DNA from 2 places in the Thalassotalea sp. PS06 genome. Region 1 is predicted to be linked to the other one. Evidence: predicted binding sites of a transcription regulator. Region 1 holds the regulator's gene; the other holds the start of a gene.
What was found. Region 1 encodes MetJ, which represses methionine synthesis genes. Its sites were predicted from a motif close to TAGACGTCTAGACGTCTA; they were not measured.
Positions count from the first base shown of each region.

Region 2: the regulator MetJ is predicted to act here: its motif matches at 8,446-8,463, upstream of metK (methionine adenosyltransferase).

Region 1 is NZ_CP041638.1:221,153-233,125, forward strand. Features, by position in the region: gene FNC98_RS00995 (NADAR family protein) at 1-180, shown strand, start outside; gene FNC98_RS01000 (macro domain-containing protein) at 202-657, shown strand; gene FNC98_RS01005 (malic enzyme-like NAD(P)-binding protein) at 1,040-2,290, shown strand; gene metJ (met regulon transcriptional regulator MetJ) at 2,398-2,685, opposite strand; gene metB (cystathionine gamma-synthase) at 2,859-4,025, shown strand; gene metL (bifunctional aspartate kinase/homoserine dehydrogenase II) at 4,033-6,528, shown strand; gene metF (methylenetetrahydrofolate reductase) at 6,528-7,412, shown strand; gene argE (acetylornithine deacetylase) at 7,583-8,731, opposite strand; gene argC (N-acetyl-gamma-glutamyl-phosphate reductase) at 9,104-10,156, shown strand; gene argB (acetylglutamate kinase) at 10,153-10,944, shown strand; gene FNC98_RS01045 (ornithine carbamoyltransferase) at 10,977-11,885, shown strand; gene FNC98_RS01050 (argininosuccinate synthase) at 11,900-11,973, shown strand, end outside.
Region 2 is NZ_CP041638.1:706,950-718,922, forward strand. Features, by position in the region: gene hemW (radical SAM family heme chaperone HemW) at 1-1,009, opposite strand, end outside; gene FNC98_RS03060 (XTP/dITP diphosphatase) at 1,016-1,615, opposite strand; gene FNC98_RS03065 (DUF4426 domain-containing protein) at 1,720-2,163, opposite strand; gene FNC98_RS03070 (YggT family protein) at 2,670-3,218, opposite strand; gene proC (pyrroline-5-carboxylate reductase) at 3,272-4,102, opposite strand; gene FNC98_RS03080 (YggS family pyridoxal phosphate-dependent enzyme) at 4,147-4,833, opposite strand; gene FNC98_RS03085 (type IV pilus twitching motility protein PilT) at 4,876-5,919, shown strand; gene FNC98_RS03090 (PilT/PilU family type 4a pilus ATPase) at 5,934-7,055, shown strand; gene metK (methionine adenosyltransferase) at 7,124-8,314, opposite strand; gene rsmE (16S rRNA (uracil(1498)-N(3))-methyltransferase) at 8,946-9,698, shown strand; gene gshB (glutathione synthase) at 9,789-10,751, shown strand; gene FNC98_RS03110 (YqgE/AlgH family protein) at 10,814-11,368, shown strand; gene ruvX (Holliday junction resolvase RuvX) at 11,646-11,973, shown strand, end outside.

The DNA of each region.
Region 1 (11,973 bases):
TTAAAAAAATTTCAAACTCATGATTCGTTAAAAGAGCAATTACTTTCTACGGGGTCTCAAAATATCGTAGAAAATGCACCAGGTGATTATTATTGGGGTTGCGGAAAAACAGGTGCAGGCATGAACAAATTAGGGAAAATATTGGTTAGAGTTCGTGAAGAACTGACAACGCTCAGCTAAATAGAATATCGAGGGCAAGTTTTGAATGATGTTGAAGGGGATTTAATAGAGTTAGCATTGAATGGTGAATTTGATGTCATCGTGCACGGCTGTAATTGCTTTTGTACTATGGGAGCAGGATTAGCAAAAGCTATTAAGTTTGAGTTTCCTGAAGCTTATCAAGCAGACTTAGAAACTGAAAAAGGGTCAGAGGATAAACTAGGCAAATACTCTCAAGTTACCGTGCAAAGAGGTAACCACAAGATAACTATTTTAAATGCATACACTCAGTTTCATTGGCGAGGCCGTGGTGTAAAAGCCGATTATAATGCTATCAAAGAAGTTTTCTCTAATATCAAAACTGAATTCTGCGGTAAGCGGATAGGTTACCCTTTAATCGGAGCTGGTTTAGCTGGTGGCGACTGGAATATTATATCTGAAATTATCGATTCCAAATTAATGGGTGAACGTCATACGCTGGTTCGATTTGAAAAGTAATGTTGTATTTAATTTGCATATATTAGCAGATACTAAAGAGCAGCTATTACCACATTAGAGTCATTTAGCCACTTTGAAATTTTACCTCTAGAAGCGAGATTACGGCCGACGCCGCAATGACAAAACTAACACTTCGACAGCGTCCTCACCGACGCAGTCCTCTATGATGCAATCCTCTACGATGCAATCCTCTCCGACAACGTCCTCTCACTAAACCGCTTCAACTCCCGTTCCGTAAACATTCTCCGCCAGAAAAATCTGGTAGGAGGTTCGACCGTTCTAATTTATAGCGATTTTCTCTTAACAATTTGTCAGAATTAAGCGTAATATAGAAAGCTCCGTTAAAAGTTTCCATAAAAAATTACAAAAAGGCTTTCATTCCATGTCTGATCTTCGCAAGCAAGCACTCGATTACCACGCATTTCCGCAACCTGGGAAAATTTCAATGACGGTCACTAAGCCGTCAGAAACCATTGAAGATTTAGCTCTAGCCTATAGCCCTGGCGTTGCGGAACCAGTTCGGGAGATAGCTGAAGACAGTGAAGCGGTATTTAAATATACCAATAAGGGGAATACAGTTGCGGTGATCTCTAATGGTACTGCTATCCTTGGGCTTGGTAATCTTGGCGCTATGGCTTCCAAGCCAGTGATGGAAGGTAAGTCGTTGCTATTTAAACGATTTGCCAATATCGATAGCTTTGATATTGAAGTGAATAACGAAGATCCGAAAGCCTTTATCGAAACCGTTGCTAATATTGCCGATAGTTTTGGCGGTATTAATCTTGAAGATATTAAAGCGCCTGAGTGTTTTGAAATTGAAAAAGCTTTAATTGAACGATGCAAGGTTCCGGTTTTCCATGATGATCAACACGGTACAGCCATTGTAACTGCAGCAGGAATGCTTAACGCCCTGGAGATTCAGGGTAAAGATTTAGCGCATGCGAAAATTGTTTGCCTGGGTGCTGGTGCTGCTGCGATTGCCTGTATGCAATTGCTTATCACTTGTGGTGCCCAGCGCGAAAATATTTACATGCTGGACCGTAAAGGCGTGATTCACACCCGCCGAGATGATTTAAATGAATACAAGCAAATGTTCGCCAACAATACTGACAAACGTACCTTGCAGGATGTGTTATTTGAAGCGGACGTTTTTGTTGGTGTTTCGGGCCCGAATTTACTATCGGCAGATGATTTGAAACTTATGGCAAAAAATCCAATTGTGTTTGCTTGCTCTAACCCTGACCCGGAAATTACCCCGGAACTTGCCTTGCAAACCCGGGATGATGTTATCGTTGCAACGGGTCGTTCTGATTACCCGAATCAGGTAAATAACGTATTGTGCTTCCCGTTTATTTTCCGCGGGGCGCTTGATGTTCGTGCTAAAGAAATCAATAACGCGATGAAAGTTGCTGCCGTGCATGCGATTCGTCAGATTGCTAAACAGCCAGTGCCGACAGAGGTATTGCAGGCTTGTGGCGAGAAAGCGTTAACCTTTGGTAAAGACTACATCATTCCAAAACCTATGGACCCTAGATTGTTAACGGAAGTAGCAACGGCAGTAGCACAAGCTGCAATTGACTCAGGGGTTGCACAAGGTCAGTTAGCTAAAAATACGCGTATTCGTGCTGCGTAAATTTTTATAGAAGCCTTCAGGTAAGCTTTTAGAAAAACTTTCAGAGTAATTAAAAAAGGCCCGCTATGTTACATAGCGGGCCTTTTTTATTATCGCTTATCAGGCAATTAATCTTTTGATTCGGTATCCGTATCTTCAGAAATACCTTTTTCGTTGTCCTTTGACAAATCTTCATCACTTGGCAGCGGCTGACCAGTAAAGGCATGTAAAAATGCTTCGCATAACAATTCGCTATTGGTGGCGTGACGTAAATTGTTTACCTGACGACGGGTGCGCTCATCGGTTAAAACCTTTAATACATTTAATGGGATAGAGACAGTGATTTTCTTTACCTGCTCACTTTTTTTCCCATGTTCCGCATATGGGTTGATGTATTCGCCGTTCCATTTCGCCATGTTGTTTCCTCAGAACCTATTTTTGCTAGGTGAAATTGTACTAGGTATGACTTTTGAGTCAACCAATAACATCTATATGCAAAGATGTATAGACGTCTAAAAGTTCTTGACCCAATAAAATAATGCGTATAGATTTATAGACGTCTAAACATCTAAATATCTCAGAGGCGAGAATGAGTCAGGATAAAGCTGCAACCATAGCCGTACGTGCCGGCATAAATACCGACCAACACCATAGTGCTGTTGTGCCTCCTATTCATCTCTCTTCCACCTACCGTCTTGAAGGATATAACCAAAAAGGCGATTACGATTATTCCCGTTCCGGAAACCCAACCCGCTCATCCCTTGGTAAAGCTATTGCCGATCTTGAAGGTGGTAGCACTGGTATCGTCACCAGTACGGGCATGGCAGCAATCCATCTGATTTGTCAGTTATTGTCTAAAGACGATCTACTGGTGATCCCTCATGACTGTTATGGCGGAAGTTATCGCCTGTTCACTCACTTGCAAAAACGTGGTTTATTTAAACTTGCGGTTGTTGATCAAACCAACCTGGATGACGTTGCTGAGGTGATGAAGCAAAAGCCTCGCCTTACCTTAATTGAAACACCAAGTAATCCGCTGCTGCGTATCGTTGATATAACGAAGATTTGTGAACTTGCAAAACAAGCCGGCTCTTTAACAGCGGTAGACAACACCTTCTTAACGCCATTGCTGCAAAAACCACTGGCTTTGGGTGCGGATATTGTTGTTCATTCAACAACAAAATTTGTTAATGGCCATAGCGACGTTGTCGCCGGTGCCGTTGTCACCAAAGACACCGAGTTGGGAGAAGAACTTGCCTGGTGGGCAAACTGTATTGGTATTACCGGTAGTCCGTTTGATAGTTTCCTAACCCTGCGTGGTTTAAAAACGCTTCCGGTACGACTCAAGCAACATCAAGCCAACGCACAAGCAATCGTTGAGCAATTAGCTAATCATCCGGCAATTGATGCTATTTACTATCCGGGTCTTGGCGATCATCCTGGCCATCAATTAGCGGCGAAACAACAATCAGGTTTTGGCAGTATGCTGAGTCTCGAGCTTAAAGGCGGTGTCGATGCAGTTCGCTGTTTGTTTGATAACCTAGAGTTATTTACGCTTGCACAATCATTGGGCGGCGTAGAGAGCCTGATTTCACACCCATCAACCATGACCCATGCTGGCATGGACCTAGAGGCGCAATTAACTGCCGGCATTAAGCCTGGATTAGTTCGTCTTTCCGTTGGTATTGAAGATGCCGACGATTTAATTTCCGATTTAACCTCTGCCCTGGACAAGTGTCTGGCATTCAAGGAGTAGTGTAATCATGTCAGAACAAACTTTGGTTGACAGCAATGTCTCGTCAATCAGTAAGGCAGGCTTACTATCTGAGCAACTGCTAACGAATAACCTTGAAGAGCGTACCGTCCATAAATTCGGTGGTTCCAGCCTGGGTACTGTGCAGTCTATTGAATCGGTATTGGCAATTATCGAGCAAAGAATTTCTGATCAGGATTTAGTGGTTGTTTCAGCGAACGGTAAAACCACCGACAAGCTCGTTGAAATTATTGATCTTGTAAACCTGTGTCAGGAAACAGAGGATGAGGCTTTTACGCACTTATTGTTGTTAATACAGGCTGAGCATAAGCAACTCATCACTGAATTAGTTGCTGGCGATAGCGAAACAGCAATCGAGTTAGTCGCCAAGCTAAACGATGATATTCGCCAGATTCAACAATGGTATCTTCAACAGCAACTTATTGATAACAGTAATAATGTTCTTGCCTTTGGTGAGATATGGTCGAGTCGTTTGTTGGCCGCGGCATTAACTCAGCGTGGCCGTGCTGCGGTTGCTATTGATACCCGCGAATGTTTTGTTCTCGACTGTCCGTTAAAAACGACCCTGGATAGCCAGCTATCATCGACAAATCTGCATAGCAAACTAAAACCAGGCCAGTTGCACATCCTCACCGGGTTTATTGCTGTGGACCGTCAGGGCAAAACCCATACTTTAGGTCGCAATGGGAGTGATTACAGTGCGACACTCGCGGCAGATTTGATTGCGGCAACAGACGTAAGCCTTTGGACTGACGTTGATGGTATTTACAGTGCCGATCCTCGTATCGTTCCAAGCGCCAAAAAATTGCAGCGTATTGAGGTTTCTGTTGCCCGTGAGCTGGGCCGCTTAGGCAATCCGGTTTTGCATTCGAAAACCCTGTCGCCATTAAAAGAGAAAAGCATCCACCTGCACATCAACAACACTTTCTACCCACAACAGCTTGGATCGGAAGTCGGAGTCTTTGGTGAAATTGCCCGTCAGGAAGTCTCCATTACTCACTCTAATCAGCTTATCGGCTTTCAATCGAAGCGTTTTAATAAAAAGCTTTTGGCCGTAATCAGCGAAGAATTTTCAACAGTAGATATTGATGCGGCGCAAAAGCGAGTGATTATTTCCGCTGAGCAAGCTTACGGTTTGCGCCATTATTTGCAGGAACAGTGCGTTGATTTTGCAACCCACTCGATGTCGTTGTTGGCAGCGGTAGGTTATTCGATTCGCGATAGCCGTTGGCACCGTGAGTTTATAAAAACCATTGAAAAGTCACCATATCCGGTAGCAAAAGTGAGTGTCAATGAACATTCACTGGTGGCATTTTCTTATGAGGATTGCCAGATTGAATGGGTGAATAAGCTTCATAATCGGTTAACGAGAGAGCACAAAAATATCGGTGTTATTGTGGCCGGCACTGGCAATATTGGTGAGACCTTTTTAAGCAACTTTTCCGCCCAGCAGCAAGCTCAGGAAGCACTTAATCAAGTGCACCTTATTGGCGTGATGAATTCCACTAAAGGCTGGTTTGATGTTGACGGTTTATCTGCGGATAAGGTTGCATCGGAATTTAGCAATAACGCTCAACCCTGTGATATCGAAGGCTTGTTAACCTGGGTGCAACGTCACCCTTTTGATGAGGTGATAATCGTTGATATCACACCGAGCGAGCAGTTTGCCAACAATTATCAGCAGTTTTTTGACGCTGGTATTCATGTTATTTCTGCCAATAAATGTGCTAACACCTTTGCCAGAGAAGCTTTGGGTTTACTACAGCAAAGTATCGATAAAAACGATTGCCAATGGTTAAGCAACACAACAGTAGGTGCCGGTCTTCCTATTAATTATGCGCTTAAAGATTTAATTGATAGTGGTCATCAAATTGAAGAAATCAGCGGCATTTTTTCGGGAACCTTGTCTTGGTTATTCTCAAATTTCGATGGTAGCAAGCCGTTTTCAGAGTTAGTCAAAGATGCATTAGATCTTGGCCTGTCTGAGCCCGACCCAAGAGATGATTTATCGGGTTTAGATGTGCAGCGAAAACTTTTGATCCTGGCCCGTATGGCCGGATTTCAATTGGATCTTGAGGATATTGATTGTATGTCGTTAGTGCCAGAATCACTGAAATCTTTGAGTAAAAATGAATTTCTTCAACAAAGTCATTTACTCGATAAGGCATTCTCAGAACAGTTGGCCGAAGCGCAAGCTAATAATGCCTGTCTGCGTTATGTTGCCAAACTGACTTATATTGATGGAAAAATCCGCGTTCGGGTTGGTATTGAGGCGCTTGATAATAATCATGCGTTTGCGAATCTTAATCCGTGCGATAATATCTTTTTATTAAAAACAAATTGGTACCAGGACAACCCTTTGATTATCCAGGGACCGGGCGCAGGACGAGAAGTTACCGCCGCCGGTTTGCATTCGGATCTCGTTCATCTGTGCAGACAACTAAATAGCAAACATCAGGACGTCGACATTAAGGGGATTAACTAATGAATTATCGTTCCGCCAGACAGCTGGATTCTTTAAACCGGACGGTGAGTGAATTATCTGCCGATTTGCAGGTATCTTTTGAGTTTTTCCCGCCAAACTCTCCTGAGATGGAAACCACCTTGTGGAATTCTATTGAACGCCTGGCACCATTAAATCCAAACTTTGTTTCCGTGACATACGGTGCGGGAAGCGGTACTCGGGATCGGACTCATGGGGTGATCAAACGCATCCAACAAGATACCGGTTTAATAGCAGCACCGCATTTAACCTGTATCGATGCCAGCCGTGAAGAGTTAGTTCAAATTGCTAAAGATTATTGGCAGTCTGGTGTCCGTCACATTGTTGCACTGCGCGGCGACTTGCCAGATTCCGATAAAAAACCGGATATGTATGCGTCTGATTTAGTGTCGTTATTAAAAGACGTGGAAGATTTTGAAATTTCAGTTGCTGCATACCCGGAAACCCATCCCGAAGCGCCTAACGCGCAGTTTGATTTGCTCAACCTAAAGCGCAAAGTGGAAGCCGGGGCGAACCGGGCGATTACCCAGTTCTTCTTTGATATTGATTCTTATCTTCGTTATCGCGATCGTTGTGTATCCGTAGGTATTGACGTCGAAATCGTCCCGGGCATTTTACCGGTTTCAAATTTTAATACCCTGAAACGCTTCGCCGGTCTGACTAATGTTCACGTGCCAAACTGGATGTATAACATGTACGAAGGTTTAGAGGATGATCCGACAACTCGTAATCTGGTTGGTGCCAGTATTGCCATGGATCAGGTGAAAATTCTTCGCAGTGAAGGGGTAGAGCATTTCCACTTTTATACGTTAAACCGCTCGGAACTCACTTACGCCATTTGCCACACCCTAGGTATTCGCCCTTAAGCTTCAGGCGTCTGAATTCTGCAAGCATACAAGTATGTGGTAGCTTAAGGCATCTGAATTCTGCAAGCATACAAGTATGTGGTAGCTCATGGCGTTTGAATTCTGCAAGCATACAAGTATGCGTTCTGTTGTCTGTGCACTGTAACAGCAATCCCCTTGGGGCATAGCTGTTACATACAATAATCTTTAATTAATCGGGTAAGTATATTCAAAGTTGGTGGGATCTGATCAAAGGCGAGAAACTCATCCGGTTGATGCGCCTGATCAATCGAGCCCGGACCAAGTACGATGGTCTGGCAGCCAAGTTGCTGAATAAATGGCGCTTCCGTCGCATAGTTTACCGCCCGGCAACAATGCCCGGTCAATGCTTCCACTTTGGTGACCAGGCTACTGTCACTATCTTCGGCAAACGCTGGCGAACTCGGATGTAATTCTTCCAATAACACTCTTCCAGGGTAAAGATTTGCAACGGGTTTTAACGCATCGGCTAACCAGTTTAGTAACTCTTCATCTTTAATACCTGGCAAAGAACGAATATCGATATCCAGATAACAATCGCCGCATATACGGTTGGCATTATCGCCGCCGCGAATTGCGCCGAAGTTTAGGGTTGGTTGCGGCACGCTGAACGCTTCATTGCGATAGTTCTGTTGCAGGTTTTGCTTTAACAGCATTAACACTTCAATGACGTGGTAGATAATTTCAATCGCGTTTACGCCTTTATCCGGCTGACTCGAATGTCCGGATTTCCCCTGAACCTTGATGCGATGCGACATATGCCCCTTATGCATGATTACTGGTTCAAGACTGGTAGGCTCACCAATTACCGCTACATCCGGGCGTATTAACTGCTGCTCGATAAAAAAACGAGCGCCAGCCATGGTGGTTTCTTCATCAGCGGTGGCAAGAATGTATAAAGGCTTTTTCAGCGACTTTGGACTTAAGGTCTTACACACCTGCAGAATAAAGGCGAAGAAGCCTTTCATATCACAGGTTCCTAACCCGTAAAACTTATCGTCTTTATCAACAATTGAGAAAGGGTCACTGTTCCAGCGTTGTTCGTCAAATGGCACGGTATCACTGTGGCCACTTAGTAAAAGCCCGCCTTCGCCATCACCAAGTTGGGCGAGCAGGTTAAATTTACCTGGGCTGCCAGGCACCGCCTGGATAGAGATTTTAAAACCGAGATCGCTAAACCAACTGGCTAAAAGATCGATGACAGGTTGGTTGGATTGGTCCCAGCCAGGATCGCAGGAACTGATTGACGGCATCTTAATGATCTCACTAAGTGCCTGTGTAAATTCTGGTAATTTATTCATTTATAATATTTATGCTGTTTTCTTGCATAAATTCTCATTTGTTGTTATCTTTCGCCACTCAGTGTAAACAACCGAAAAAGTTCTGGCTAGCATTATTTGAATAGCCCATAGTCTAAAATATTGTTAATTATTGCTTTAGGTTGTAATGAGTTGGTGAAATTATATACAGGATGCGTTTGGGTTGAAGGTAAAAGTGAATAGTTATGCATAAAGTGATTAATTATTCATAAGCCTATTTACTCAACATAAACCTGTCATAAAAGTCACAACGTCTAAAGCTAGTGTAGCAAAGCAGAAAAACGGCGATTAAAGCCCTGATATCTGCAATGTGTAATTAATTCAAAAGACAAACGATAAATAGGAATCAGTTAAGTGAAAGTAGCAGTGGTAGGTGCCAGCGGTTATGTTGGCGCAGAATTGATAGCCATATTAGCCAAGCATCCTCTTATTGAGGAGATGCATTTATTGGTGTCGGAAAATAGTGACGCGAAAGGCGTGGCATTTTCTCAGCTGTATCCTCGCTTTCTGAATACGTCTAAATTTTCCGAACAAGCCCTGCAGGCGTTTAACAGTGAATGGCTAGCGAAAAATGGCGCATCAATTGATGCGGTGTTTATGGCAACCCCTCATGAATATTCCCAGCAATGGGCTAGCGCCTTTTTAGAGCAGGGCGTAAAAGTCTTTGATTTGTCCGGTGCGTTTCGTTTAAACCAGGCGACAGATTATCCAACCTATTATGGCTTTGAACACCAATATCCCAAATTGCTTGAGCAGGCCGTTTATGGCCTTGCCGAATTTAATCATGCACAAATCAGCACCACCTCATTAGTCGCAGTGCCAGGTTGCTACCCGACAGCAAGTCTATTAGCGACTAAGCCAATTACCATGGCGGGCTTACAAAAAGCAGACACCCATATCATTGTTAATGGCATCAGTGGTGTCAGTGGCGCTGGTCGTAAAGCATCTCTGGCTTCGTCATTCAATGAAGTCAGCTTGACGGCTTACAATATTTTAAAGCACAGGCACCAACCGGAAATTAGCCAGGAATGTGGTCATTCGGTCATTTTTAATCCGCATTTAGCACCGTTTAAACGCGGCCTGATGGCGACAGTTACCGTTCACTGTCAGTCAGATGTTACTAAGAACGATGTAGCTAAGGCGTTTGCCAATGCATATAGCGAACAAAGCACACCGTTAGTGCGGGTAACGCAAAGCTGGCCAAAGATTGATGATGTCAGCAATACACCGTTTGCGAACCTGCACTGGCAATATGATGAGCAAAAACAAATTTTGGTGGTTAGTTGTGTAATTGATAATTTGCTAAAAGGCGCAGCATCTCAAGCGGTGCAGTGTTTTAATCTGGCGATGGCACAACCGGTTAGCACCGCACTTACTGCAACAACACAAGCGGGAGCTTTAAAATGAATCCGCTAGTTATAAAAATTGGCGGCGCCATTATGGAGAACGCCGCGGCACTGGATAACTTGTTTTCAGTGTTACTAACACTGCAAAAAGATCGTGGCGTGGTCATTGTTCACGGTGGCGGTTGTATTGTCGATGAGCATTTATCTCAGGCCGGCTTTAGCAGTGACAAAATAAATGGTTTACGGGTAAGTGCTAAAGAACACATGCCGATAATCAGCGGCGCTTTAGCGGGAACTGTAAATAAACAGCTTGTCGCTCAAGCTAATAGCAAGTCAATTAATGCGGTTGGCCTGGCGCTGCACGATGGCAACATGGTCCATTGTAAACCCGCAGACAAAGAACTGGGGCAGGTCGGTATTCCATCACCTGCAAATGCTGACATTCTTAACTCTTTACTATCATCAAAATCAGCGAAATCAGCAAATATGTTGCCAATCATCTGTTCTATTGGTCAGTTAGCCGATGGGCAACTGGTTAACGTCAATGCCGATGATGCCGCCGTTGCCATCAGTGAATTAATCGATGGAGAATTGCTGTTACTGACCGACGTTGCTGGTGTTAAAGGTGCCAATGGCGAATATTTAACATCATTAAACCAACAAGACGCCAAACAACTTATTACCGATGGCATCATTGCCGGCGGCATGATCGCCAAAGTAAACGCCGCGTTTGCGGCAGCCAACCGATTACGACGAAGTATCGCGGTTACCAGCTGGAAAGCACCTGAGCAACTTCTAACGTTGCATCACGGCGAGCTACTAGGTACCCGCATTGAGCCAAACGAATAATAACTTTTTAAAATCACAGGATACTTACGTCAATGAAACACTATATTGCTGATACTCAGGCGAGCAAAGCTGAGTTAGAAAACTTAATTAAACTCGCTATCGATATTAAACAAAATCCAGAAAATTACAGCCAGGCCCTGAAGGGTAAATCGATTGTTACACTTTTCGAAAAGCCATCGTTACGTACCCATGTCAGCCTTGATATCGGGATCCAGAAGCTTGGTGGTCACAGCCTTTACATCGGCCAGCAAAATGGTCAGTTAGGGAAACGTGAGCGGGTAAAAGATGTGGCGAAAAATCTCGCCTGTTGGGCCGATGCCATTGTCGCCCGTGTATTTGACCACCAGGTACTGGAAGAGATGGTAGAGCATGCCGGCATTCCCGTGGTAAACGCCCTTTGTGATAAATACCATCCTTGCCAGGCCCTTGCTGATTTTCAAAGCTTAACGGAAACCTTTGGTAGCGTTGAAAACCTTAACTTAGCCTATGTTGGTGACGGCAATAATGTCTCAAACTCACTGATGCTAATGGGCAGTATTCTCGGTGCTAATGTCACGGTTATTACCCCACAAGGTTACGGTCCGAGTCAGGAATTTATAGAACAGGCCGATAAGTTGGCTACGGCCAGTGGTGCTAAATTTAAAGTCAGCCACGATATTAATGATATCGGTGAACAGCAGGCCATTTATACCGACACCTGGATTTCCATGGGTGATAACACCAAGGTCGAGGAAATCCTTAACACCTTTATGCCGTATCAGGTCAACGAAGCCTTAATGGCGAAATCCGGGGCTTCTGCTGTTATGCATTGCCAACCGGCGCATTTGCAACAAGAAATTACCACCAGTCTGTTTGATTCAGAGAAGTCTCTGGCATTTGTTCAGGCTGAAAACCGGATGTGGGCACAAAACGCTGTGCTGGTAACCCTTTTAAAAGATTAATGAGAAGTAAGATTATGGTTAAGAATATTAAAAAAGTTGTATTAGCATATTCAGGTGGTTTGGATACCTCGGCGATCATTCCATGGTT
Region 2 (11,973 bases), 490 kb from region 1:
CCGTAGCCTGTTGATAGTCTGACAGGCTAAAAGGTTTGAATAAGCGCAGGCGATTCATCATGTATTCAAATGGGCGCTCCGCTTCCGCTACCTGATGCCAATGATCCAACGCCGATCGTCCAGGCTCTAAATAACCTTTCGGGTGTTTTATTTTCACCGTGCGATGAATCGTTTGCCCGTTAATATCGGTTATCTTACCGTGGGCACCACAACCTATTCCCAGATAATCACCGTTCTGCCAGTAATTTAAATTGTGACGGCTTTGAAACGCTTCACCTTTGCTGAACGCCGATATCTCATATTGCTGATAGCCAGCACTTGCCAGCAGTTCAAACCCTGCCTCCTGTATATCCCAGAGAATTTCATCTTCCGGTAACGTCGGGGGTTTTGAATAAAACGCGGTATTCGGTTCAATGGTCAACTGATACCAGGACAGATGCTGAGGATTCAGGTTGATGGCCTGACGCAAATCATCCATCGCCGCAGTAACGCTTTGTTGCTCCAGACCGTGCATTAAGTCCAGGTTAAAACTGCGAATACCCGCTTGATGGGCTAATTCGGCGGCACGAATTGCTTGGTTAGTATCGTGAATGCGGCCAAGTTTTATCAGCTTGTCAGAAGCAAAGCTCTGCACGCCAATGGACAGACGGTTTACACCGGCAGCGGCAAAACCTTTAAATTTATCTGCTTCAACCGTGCCAGGGTTTGCTTCTAAAGTTATCTCGGTATCAGCGCTAATGGTTAATCGTTTACCAACACCTTCGAGTATGTCGCCAATAGCTTTTGCTGAGAACAGGCTAGGGGTGCCGCCACCGATAAATATTGAATGTAATGGCCGGTTTAGTTTAAAGCGCTCGATATCATCATCGAGATCTTTTAGCAGCGCCCTAACATAGGCGGGCTCATCAATATCCTGCTTCAAGGCATGGGAATTAAAATCACAATACGGACATTTTTGCACACACCAGGGAATATGGATGTACAAAGACAGAGGTTGAACAGCTAGCACGAATGATTAATCCAGATGTTTAAAATGGCTCAAAAGTTGTTTAAGGGCTTTACCACGATGACTCAACTGGTTTTTAACCGCACGGGGCAATTCTGCTGAGGTACATTTGTGCGCATCCACCCAGAACAGCGGATCATAGCCAAAGCCTTCATCGCCTTGAGGCTCGGTGACTATGCTGCCTTCCCAGGTTCCCTGACAAATAACTGGGGTAGGGTCATCGGCATGGCGCATATAAACCAATACGCATTGAAAACGAGCACTTCGCTGATTTTCAGGAGCGATTTCCATCGCTTGCATCAGTTTTTCATTATTGGCAGCATCGTTGCCGGCTTCTCCTGCGTAGCGTGCCGAATAAATACCGGGTTGGCCTTTAAGAAAATCGACTTCCAGGCCGGAATCATCAGCGATAGCAGGCAGACCTGTGCATTTCGCTGCATGACGGGCTTTAATGATGGCATTTTCAACAAAGGTTGTACCGGTTTCTGGCACATCCGGTACGTCAAAGTCACTTTGCGGAAGCACTTCAATATGGTGCTCTGCCAAAAGTTCTGAAAGCTCGTTAACTTTGCCCGGGTTACCGGTGGCTAATACCAAAGACTGTTTCATCATTGTGTTCCGTGAATAAGGCTTAGATACTAAAAATGCGGCATCATACCGCATTTTCGGGATTATACCGAGACTAATTACCGTCAGCTATCAATAAGCCCGGCTTACTCTTCAACATAAAATTTTTGGGTGAACTTAAGACGTTGTTCATCGCCTTTGTTGTTAATGAGAATATCAAAGCGATAGGTTTCATCATTTGGATAGTCGACAGTGGCAAGGTAATAGATGGCACCGCCTTCGGATACTTTCGTGAATTCGAGATTAAAGGACTGGCCCACCAGGTTAGTAGCGGTACCGGAAATACCCACATTCAGAGGTTTCTTGTCTTCATCGGTGGTATCCAGAGCGACAATATTCACCAGGCCACGATATCGGCTTCGCTCGATTTTATAGCTTTGTGCCACTTCAGGTGTCAAAAAGGAGGTGGGTATGCCAATGTAGTGGACTTCCATATCGCCCAGTTGCTTAACGTATCTTTCCTGTTGTTGCGCAGAGGCAGTACTCATAAATACAAGACATGTAACTAACAATAACCAAGGCTTAAACATATTTATTTCCAGCTCATCAAAACTAAATTAATTATAACAGCAATCGGGCATTGCGAATTATCGAATCGGCAGCTTAAAAACCAAGCCCTGATACCAGACGGTAAAAACGACATCGACCGAGGATTGCCTGAACATTCAAATATGTTACTGATTTTATGCTGAATTTGATATGGGTAAATAAAAAACGCCCGGAGCAGGGCGTTTATACCAATCCCATTAAATTATTGCTCACTCAGTGAGAATTTAAAGGCTTTTAGACAAGGCTTTGATTGCAGAGAATGGTTATTCCATTGTCAAAATCAATAACGCAGAATAAATGCCTTTAAAACTCACCCGTAGGGAGTTAGTGAGAGGCCCATTTACTGCCCTATATTTCATTAATATAGAATGACTATATCAATAAAATCTATGTTGTAACTGAACCTCGGCCCTAACTCTGAGTGGTGCACAAACTTAGTGGGATTGGTATTAGTTTTGATGACATTTTCAGGTGCTGCGGTTCGTTGCTAAAGCACTCGCCAAATTGGCAAGGCGCCGCCAATAAACAGGTTGAGGAAATTTAACGCCACCAAAGCAATTAACACTGACAGGTCCAGGCCCCCCATATCCGGTAAAACTCGGCGAATTGGGTTGAGTAACGGCTGAGTCAATTGGTGGAAAACGAATTGTACCGGATTGCCTTGTTGTACCACCCAACTCATCAGAGCCATTAAAATCATTACCCAAAAAATCAGATAGCCAGCCTGTTTGATCGTGTACAAAAGTCCGATGAACGCGAATGATAGCCAATCGATCGGCGCACCATTAACCGCGGAAAGTACCAGGAACTTAGCAGTGCCGAAGATAATTGCAACGACAATAGTGGCGACATCAATGCCCCCGAATCCCGGAATGATACGTCGGAAAGGGTTAACGACCGGTGCTGTTACTTTAACCACAAACTGGCTGAAAGGATTGTAAAAATCCGCTCGAGCAGCCTGCAGCCAAACACGCAGTAACAGTAGTAATACATAGGTATCAAATAGGAAATTTAGCAGAAAATTTACCGCTTCCATCGATTCTCCAAATTTTATTAATTTTTAATAATTTTCAAGTAAGTATAGCGTTTTTACGAGTTTGCTTTTGCCATTTCTATGGCTCTGTCTTTTGCTGCCTGCATCGCTTTGTCGACCAGTTCTGCAAGGCCACCTTCGGCGAATGTCGTCAATGCCTGCTGCGTCGTGCCACCCTTAGAGGTAACATTTTCACGCAAGGTGGCAATATCATCATTGCTGTTGTTAACTACCATCTGGGCGGCACCAAGTGCGGTTTGCTGCACCAGGGCGCGAGCCTGTTCGGGTGTAAACCCCAGCGCCATCGCTTTGCTTTGCATCGCTTCCATAAAGGCAAAGAAATAAGCGGGTCCTGAGCCTGATACGGCAATTAAATCGTCGATGCTGGCTTCCGTTGGCAGCCATTGCACTATACCGACGCTGGCCATTAGCTTATCGGCTTGCTGTTTTTGTTTCTCGCTGACTTCAGCTGAGGCAAACATACCGCTAACCCCAAGACCTAATTGCGAAGGCGTATTTGGCATACAGCGAATGACCGGCGCAGCAAAGCCTAATGCGGTTTGCATTGGCTTAATATCAACGCCAGCGGCAACACTAACAAAGCACTTGTCTGCCAAATCTACCGACGCTGCCAAATGCTGACATACCTGTTGAATAAGATGGGGCTTAACCGCTAAAACTACAAGGTCTGCATGCTTACATGCCTGAACATTATCCTGAGTGGTTTGAATGCCATAGTCCGCTTCGAGGGCTTTTAACTTGGGCGTACTTGGATTCGCGGCAATGATATTTTCCGCCGGGTAACCTTTGGCCACAAGGCCTGCAATAATAGCGTGACTCATATTGCCGGCGCCGATGAAAGCGATTGTCGATTCTGTGTTTGTCATATAAGTTCCAAAAAGTCGCGAGAGAGATATTGAATGGTTAGCGTTTAATCGCGCTTGCCAAAAATCGCGGTACCGATGCGCACCATAGTGGAACCACTGGCTATTGCTTCTGGCATATCATTACTCATTCCCATCGATAAGGTGTCCACATCAGGATAGCGTTGTTGTAATTGCTGATACAAGCTAAACAGGCTGTTAAAGCGATGTAAACGTTGCTCGGAATCATCGGTTTTCTCAGGGATTGCCATAATGCCTCGTAAACGTAAGTGTTTACAATTGTTGATAAAATCTGCAAGAGCGGAAATATCATCCTGATTAACACCGGATTTACTTTGCTCACCACTAATATTCACTTGTAAACAAACGTTCAGGGGGGTAATGTTAGGAGCACGTTGTTCATTTAGGCGTTTGGCGATTTTTTCCCGGTCAACACTGTGGACCCAGGAAAAGTTTTCGGCAATCAGGCGGGTTTTATTGGCCTGTATCGGGCCGATAAAGTGCCAGATTAACTCGGGGTTATGGGCAAGTTGCTGAATTTTTTCCACAGCTTCCTGAACATAGTTTTCACCGAAATGACGCTGACCTGCGTCAATAGCCTGTTGAATTAACTGCGCTGATTTTGTTTTGCTGACCGCCAGAAGAGTTACTCGTTGTGGGTCTCTGTTTGCCTGGTTACAGGCATCATTGATTTGCTTCTGTACCTGCGTCAGCTTGGTCGCAACTTCTGTCATGTTTTATTTCTTTATAATAATGATTATAAGTTAAGGGAATGTATGGATATTACCGAACTATTAGCATTTAGTGTCGAACATAATGCATCCGATTTACATCTATCTACAGGCATGCCCCCCGCCATTCGAGTAGACGGTGATGTACGTAAAGTTAACGTACCCGCCCTTGAAGATAAAGACGTCAACGCGCTGGTTTACGATATTATGACCGATCGCCAGCGAAAAGAATACGAAGAAAATTTGGAAGTGGATTTCTCCTTTGAAGTGCCAAACCTGGCGCGTTTCAGGGTAAATGCATTCAACCAGAATCGTGGGCCTGCTGCGGTATTCCGTACCATTCCAAGTGAAATATTATCTTTGGACCAATTAGGGTGTCCGGATATTTTCCGTTCTATTTCCGAAAATCCTCGTGGCCTGGTGCTGGTTACAGGACCGACTGGTTCTGGTAAATCAACAACGCTGGCGGCGATGGTCGATTACATTAATGACACCAAACGTCATCACATTTTAACCATCGAAGATCCAATCGAATTTGTGCATCCAAACAAGCAATGTTTGATTAACCAACGTGAAGTTCATCGGGATACCCTGAGCTTTAACAACGCTCTGCGTTCAGCACTTCGTGAAGATCCAGATGTAATTCTGGTTGGTGAGATGCGTGACCTTGAAACCATTCGCCTGGCAATGACCGCAGCAGAAACCGGTCACTTGGTTTTTGGCACCTTGCACACCACCTCCGCACCGAAAACCATTGACCGTATTATCGATGTATTCCCAGCTGCGGAAAAAGATATGGTGCGTTCAATGCTTTCTGAATCGTTACGCGCAGTAATTTCGCAAACGCTGATCAAGAAAGTGGGTGGTGGTCGAGTTGCTGCTCATGAAATTATGATTGGTGTTCCAGCGATTCGTAATTTGATTCGTGAAGATAAGATTGCACAAATGTACTCGGCGATTCAGACCGGTATGCAACATGGTATGCAAACGATGGATCAGTGTCTGCAGGACTTATTGAGCCGTGGTGTGATTTCCCGCGAGGATGCAATGTCTAAAGCCGCCGATAAAAATCAGTTTAAAGTTTACTAATCAGGGAATCGATAATGTATTTTCATCAATTACTGCAAACCATGATTGAAAAGGATGGTTCCGATTTATTCATTACCGTAAACCTGCCACCAAGTGCAAAAATCAATGGTGAATTAACACCGATTGATGACCAGGTGATGAACTATGGTTCTGCACTTGAGCTTGTTGAAGGTTCAATGAATGAAAAGCAGTTGAAGGAATATGAAGAAACCAAAGAGTGTAACTATGCGATAGCGGTTGATGGTATTGGCCGTTTTCGTATCTCAGCATTCTGGCAACGAGAAATGCCGGGGATGGTTATCCGTCGTATCGTTACCGAAATTCCTGATGTAGATAAGCTTGGTTTACCACAGGTCCTAAAAGATGTGGTGATGTCAAAGCGCGGTCTGGTGTTATTCGTAGGTGGTACCGGTACCGGTAAATCAACCTCGATGGCATCTTTGATTGGTTATCGAAACCGTAATGCCCGTGGCCACATTCTTACTATCGAGGATCCGGTAGAATTTGTTCACGAGCACGGTAAGTCAATGATCACCCAACGGGAAGTAGGGATGGATACTGAGTCGTTTGACGCGGCACTGAAAAGTTCCCTACGTCAGGCACCTGACGTTATCCTGATTGGTGAAATCCGTTCTCAGGAGATCATGGAGCATGCCCTGAGTTTCGCAGAAACTGGTCATTTGTGTATTGCTACACTCCACGCCAACAACGCTAACCAGGCGATAGACCGTATTATGCACCTGGTACCAGCTGAGCAGCATGGTAAGTTGTTATTCGACTTAGCATTAAACCTGCGCGGTATCATCGCTCAACAACTGGTGCCAACGCGTGACGGTAATGGCCGGGCTGCGGCTATCGAGATCCTTTTAAATTCTCCTTATATCGCTGAATTGATTAAGAAGGGTGAAGTAGGGGATATCAAAGAGGTGATGGCAAAATCTCGTGAGCTGGGTATGCAAACCTTTGACCAGGCATTATTTGACCTGTATGAGGCGGGCAAAATCAGTTACACCGATGCGTTGCATCATGCCGATTCACCGAACGATCTGCGTTTGATGATCAAACTTCGCTCTAACGAGCAGACCGGTATGGGCGGACTTAAAGGCGCCACCCTTGATGGCCTTGACGACGATTAATTGTCAGCTAAGAAACCAAAAAAGGCAGAGCTAACGCTCTGCCTTTTTTACAATAACCTTCAGGAAATTTAATCCAAACCCGCCGCTTTACGCAATGCGTCCGCTTTGTCAGTTTTTTCCCAGCTAAATGCGGTAAAGGTATCTTCACCCACGGTCATCTCATACGGCTCACGACCAAAGTGTCCGTATGCTGCAGTTTGCTGATACATAGGGTGCAGCAAATCAAGCATCTTGGTAATGCCGTATGGGCGTAAATCAAAGTGCTCTCGTACCAATTCCACCAGTGTTTCTTCGCTAACTTTACCGGTACCGAAAGTTTCAATGGCAATGGAAGTTGGCTCGGCAACACCGATAGCATAAGAAACCTGAATTTCACAACGGTCGGCAAGACCAGCAGCAACAATATTCTTTGCTACGTAACGGCCAGCATAAGCTGCACTGCGGTCTACTTTCGATGGATCTTTACCAGAGAATGCACCACCACCGTGACGTGCCATACCACCATAAGTATCAACAATGATCTTACGGCCAGTAAGGCCACAATCACCAACGGGACCACCGATAACAAATCGGCCTGTCGGGTTAATATGGTACTTAGTGTCTTCGGTCAAAAGCTCTGCCGGCAGCGTATGCTTAATGATGTTTTCCATCACCGCATCAAACAGATCCTGTTGCTTGATATCCGGATTGTGCTGTGTAGACAGAACAACGGTATCGATAGCAATTGGCTTGCCATCTTCGTAAACGAAAGTTACCTGAGATTTCGCATCTGGACGCAACCAAGGCAAGATACCTGACTTACGAGCTTCCGCCTGACGCTCAACCAAACGGTGAGAGTAATAGAGCGGAGCCGGCATTAACGATTCGGTTTCATTGGTGGCATAGCCAAACATCAGACCCTGGTCGCCAGCGCCCTGATCTTCAGGCTTAGCGCGATCAACACCCTGAGCGATTTCAGGAGATTGCTGACCAATCAGGTTCATAATACCGCAGGTTTCACCATCGAAGCCTACATCGGATGAAGTGTAACCAATATCGCAGATTACCTGACGGGTGATTTTCTCTAAATCAACCCAGGCTTCGGTGGTAACTTCACCGGAAATGATTGCGACACCAGTTTTAACCATAGTTTCACAAGCAACACGAGCGTGCTTGTCCTGGGCGATAATTGCATCCAGTACGGCATCGGAAATCTGGTCTGCGATTTTATCTGGGTGGCCTTCAGAAACTGATTCTGAAGTAAAGTATTGCTTTGCCATAACGCCTCTGTAATAAAAATAAAGTCAGTCGTGGTATTACTCGCAACGACTCTCCAGCTTTGCTGTAAAAAGCATATGCCAGAATCAACATAGTGCGAATTCTACCTGCTCAAAGTTTATAAATCTACTTTTTTACGTCTAGACGTCTAAATTGGATTAGTCGAAAATCAACTCTGGCCGACATCTGCGATGTCAGCAGAATTAACACATCATCTCGAGATTACTGGATATCTTCCCTAACACACTGTAAATACATCTGATTTCATTCAGGCATAGATCATGCTTGATATACCCACTTATGGCTCGCGTTGGTAAAACGCTTGTTTCTCGCTATAGTCTCGCAGTGGTTAGTTGTAGCGCATTTCCTTTGTGACGTTAACAAACAAGGAGTAACCCATGCCGTTAAAATATCGAATATTCATTAAGTACCTTTTACCGTTTAGCATTCTACTTTTGTCTATTTACACGCAATCAACGATAAGCTAGCAAACAAGCGTTACGGATAAACTTCCTGGGGCACGGAGCCCCTCATCACCACCGACTTTGCAACGTAACCTTGCAACAATCTGACTTTTATTTTGTTTTTCCGTACAATGCAGGCAGTTTAATTACCTTCATTTATAATTTTGCGATGACACCAAAAACACGAATCTATCTGCCTGGCACATACGCAACCGGTGAAAACCTTGAGCTATCGGAAGAAGCTTTTGGTCACGTTGTCAGGGTATTGCGATTAATCCAGGGTGATGCCATTAGTGTATTTAATGGCGATGGTTTTGATTACCTGGCCAGACTAACCGAGGTAGCCAAAAAAAGAGCGCGTATCGAGATTGTCGATAAATCGGAAGTTGCTAATGAATCGCCGTTAGATTTGCACTTAGGTCAGGTGATATCCCGGGGCGATCGCATGGACTTTACCTTACAAAAGTCGGTTGAGCTTGGTGTTCGCTCAATAACGCCATTATTTAGCGAGCGTTGTGGGGTTAAACTGAGCGGCGAGCGTTTACAAAAGCGCGTAGCGCAATGGCAGAAAATCGTCATCTCCGCCTGCGAGCAGTCCGGCCGTGCCTATGTTCCTAAGGTAAATGATGCGATAGAGCTGGACACCTTTTTGGCTCAATCAACGCAAGCTTTGAAGCTAAACCTGCACCCGCGTGCAGAGCATTCCATCATGACACTGCCGATGGCAGATTTGGCTGAACAACACCAAAGCAAAGTACGATTATTGATTGGCCCTGAGGGCGGCTTATCTACCGAGGAGATTGATAAGGCTAACACCCTGGGGTACACCGAAGTGTTACTAGGGCCACGGGTATTGAGAACGGAAACCGCAGCGTTAACTGCAATTACTGCTCTACAGTGTCGCTTCGGTGATTTACAATAAGCTATTAACTTGTTGAAATTACTTAACTAGAATAGCAAACACAATTCCGGCTCGATGAGCCCTTATGGCATTAAAATTCAGGAAATTCAGATGACGATTAAACTTGGCGTAGTAATGGATCCGATAACCACGGTGAAAATTGCCAAAGACTCCAGCATGGCGATGATGCTTGAAGCGCAAAAGCGTGGTTACGAACTGCATTATATGGAAATGGATGATCTGTATTTAACACAGGGCGAAGCCAGGGCGACGACCAAAACCCTGACGGTATTTGACGATGCCAACAAATGGTATGAATTTCATAACGAGCAGGATATTGCCCTGAAGGAACTTGATGCCGTTATTATGCGTAAAGATCCGCCGTTTGATACTGAATATATTTATGCAACTTACATTCTTGAACGTGCGGAGATTGAAGGTACTCTGATTGTTAATAAGCCTCAGAGCCTTCGCGATTGTAACGAAAAATTATTTACTGCCTGGTTCCCTGAATTAACAGCGGCAACCCTTGTTACCCGAAAGAGTCAGCAGATCCGAGACTTTCATAAGCAGTATCAAGACGTTATCGTAAAACCTCTTGATGGCATGGGAGGGTCGTCAATTTTCCGAATGAAAAGTGACGAAGCCAATGTTGGTGTAATCATTGAAACTTTAACTGCACATGGTAGCCAGTATGCTATGATCCAAGAGTACATGCCTGAGATTGTGGATGGCGATAAGCGCATTCTAATCGTTAATGGCGAGCCCATGCCGTACTGTCTGGCGCGCATTCCTGCCCAAGGAGAAACCCGAGGTAATTTGGCTGCAGGTGGACGTGGTGAAGCGCGACCATTGTCAGCGAGTGATCGCTTAATTGCCGAAACCATAGCCCCAGAGCTGAAAAAACGTGGTTTGTATTTTGTTGGTCTTGACGTTATTGGTGATAAAGTCACTGAAATCAATGTTACCAGCCCAACCTGTATTCGTGAAATTGAAGCGGCATACCCAATTAATATCAGTGGTAAATTGATGGATGCTATTGAAGAAAACATCAACCAGAATACGCCTCAATAACAACAACAAACGCAAAGCCAGCTAACCGCTGGCTTCCTGGTCCTCAGAATAGGAAGAGTTGCGTGCAAAGTTTAGAAAACCAGTTGTTGATAGCCATGCCTAGTTTAAATGATCCGTACTTTACTAAGACGGTGACCTACATCTGCGAGCATAATGATAACGGCGCGATGGGCCTGGTCATAAATATTCCCGTTCGTATCACCCTTAAAGAATTGTTAAAACAAATCGATACAGAGCACCCGCTACAGGATATCAGTAATCAAAGAGTGTTGGCTGGCGGCCCGGTTTCACCCGACCGTGGCTTTGTATTGCATAGCAGTCAGTCCGGATGGCATTCGTCGATGCCACTGCATGATGACATCATGATCACCACCTCGAAAGATATTCTCCAGTCACTAGGCACTGAAAAAGCACCTGACCAGTTTATAGTTGCCTTAGGGTATGCAGGCTGGTCAGCAGGTCAGTTAGAGCAGGAATTGCAGCAAAACTCCTGGCTGAATACGGATGCCGACAAACAAATTTTGTTTGAAACCCCAATTGAGTTGCGCTGGCAGCGCGCCGCTGAAAAGCTGGGTATCGACCTAGGCCATTTATCCAGCGAAGTGGGGCACGCATAAACTTTCAGTTATCCCCTAACTTGAACAACCCAGGAGGCCGATGAATCATCGGCCTTTTTCGTTCGCCAGCAATCCTATTTGTTAATGACTCATTAGAGTTGTCTGTTTAAGGTTGGTGTCTATTTAAGGTGGGTGTCTGTTTAAGGTGAGTGTCTATTTAAGGTGGGTGTCTGTTTAAGGTGGGTGTCTATTTAAGGTGGGTGTCTCAATAAAAGGCTTTGGCTTGTGAAAAGGGTGGGTTCCTTTTACACTTGCCTTTTTCTTTGGAGATTTAGTTTTGCCCGCATCTATTGGTTCTCGCACTGCCCTTGGTTTTGACTTTGGTACCCGTCATATCGGTATTGCCTATGGGCAGGAGATAACCGGTAGCGCCAGGCCATTAAAAGCGATTAAGGCAAAAGATGGAGTACCCAATTTTGATTTAATCGAAGCTCTTATCAAAGAGTGGCAGCCGGATATTCTTATAATTGGCCTGCCTTTGAATATGGACGGCACCGAGCAACCATTCACTGCTCGCGCCAAGAAGTTTGCCAATCGCTTACACGGCCGTTTTGGCTTGCCGGTAGAAATGCAGGATGAGCGTTTAACCACAGCTGATGCAAAAC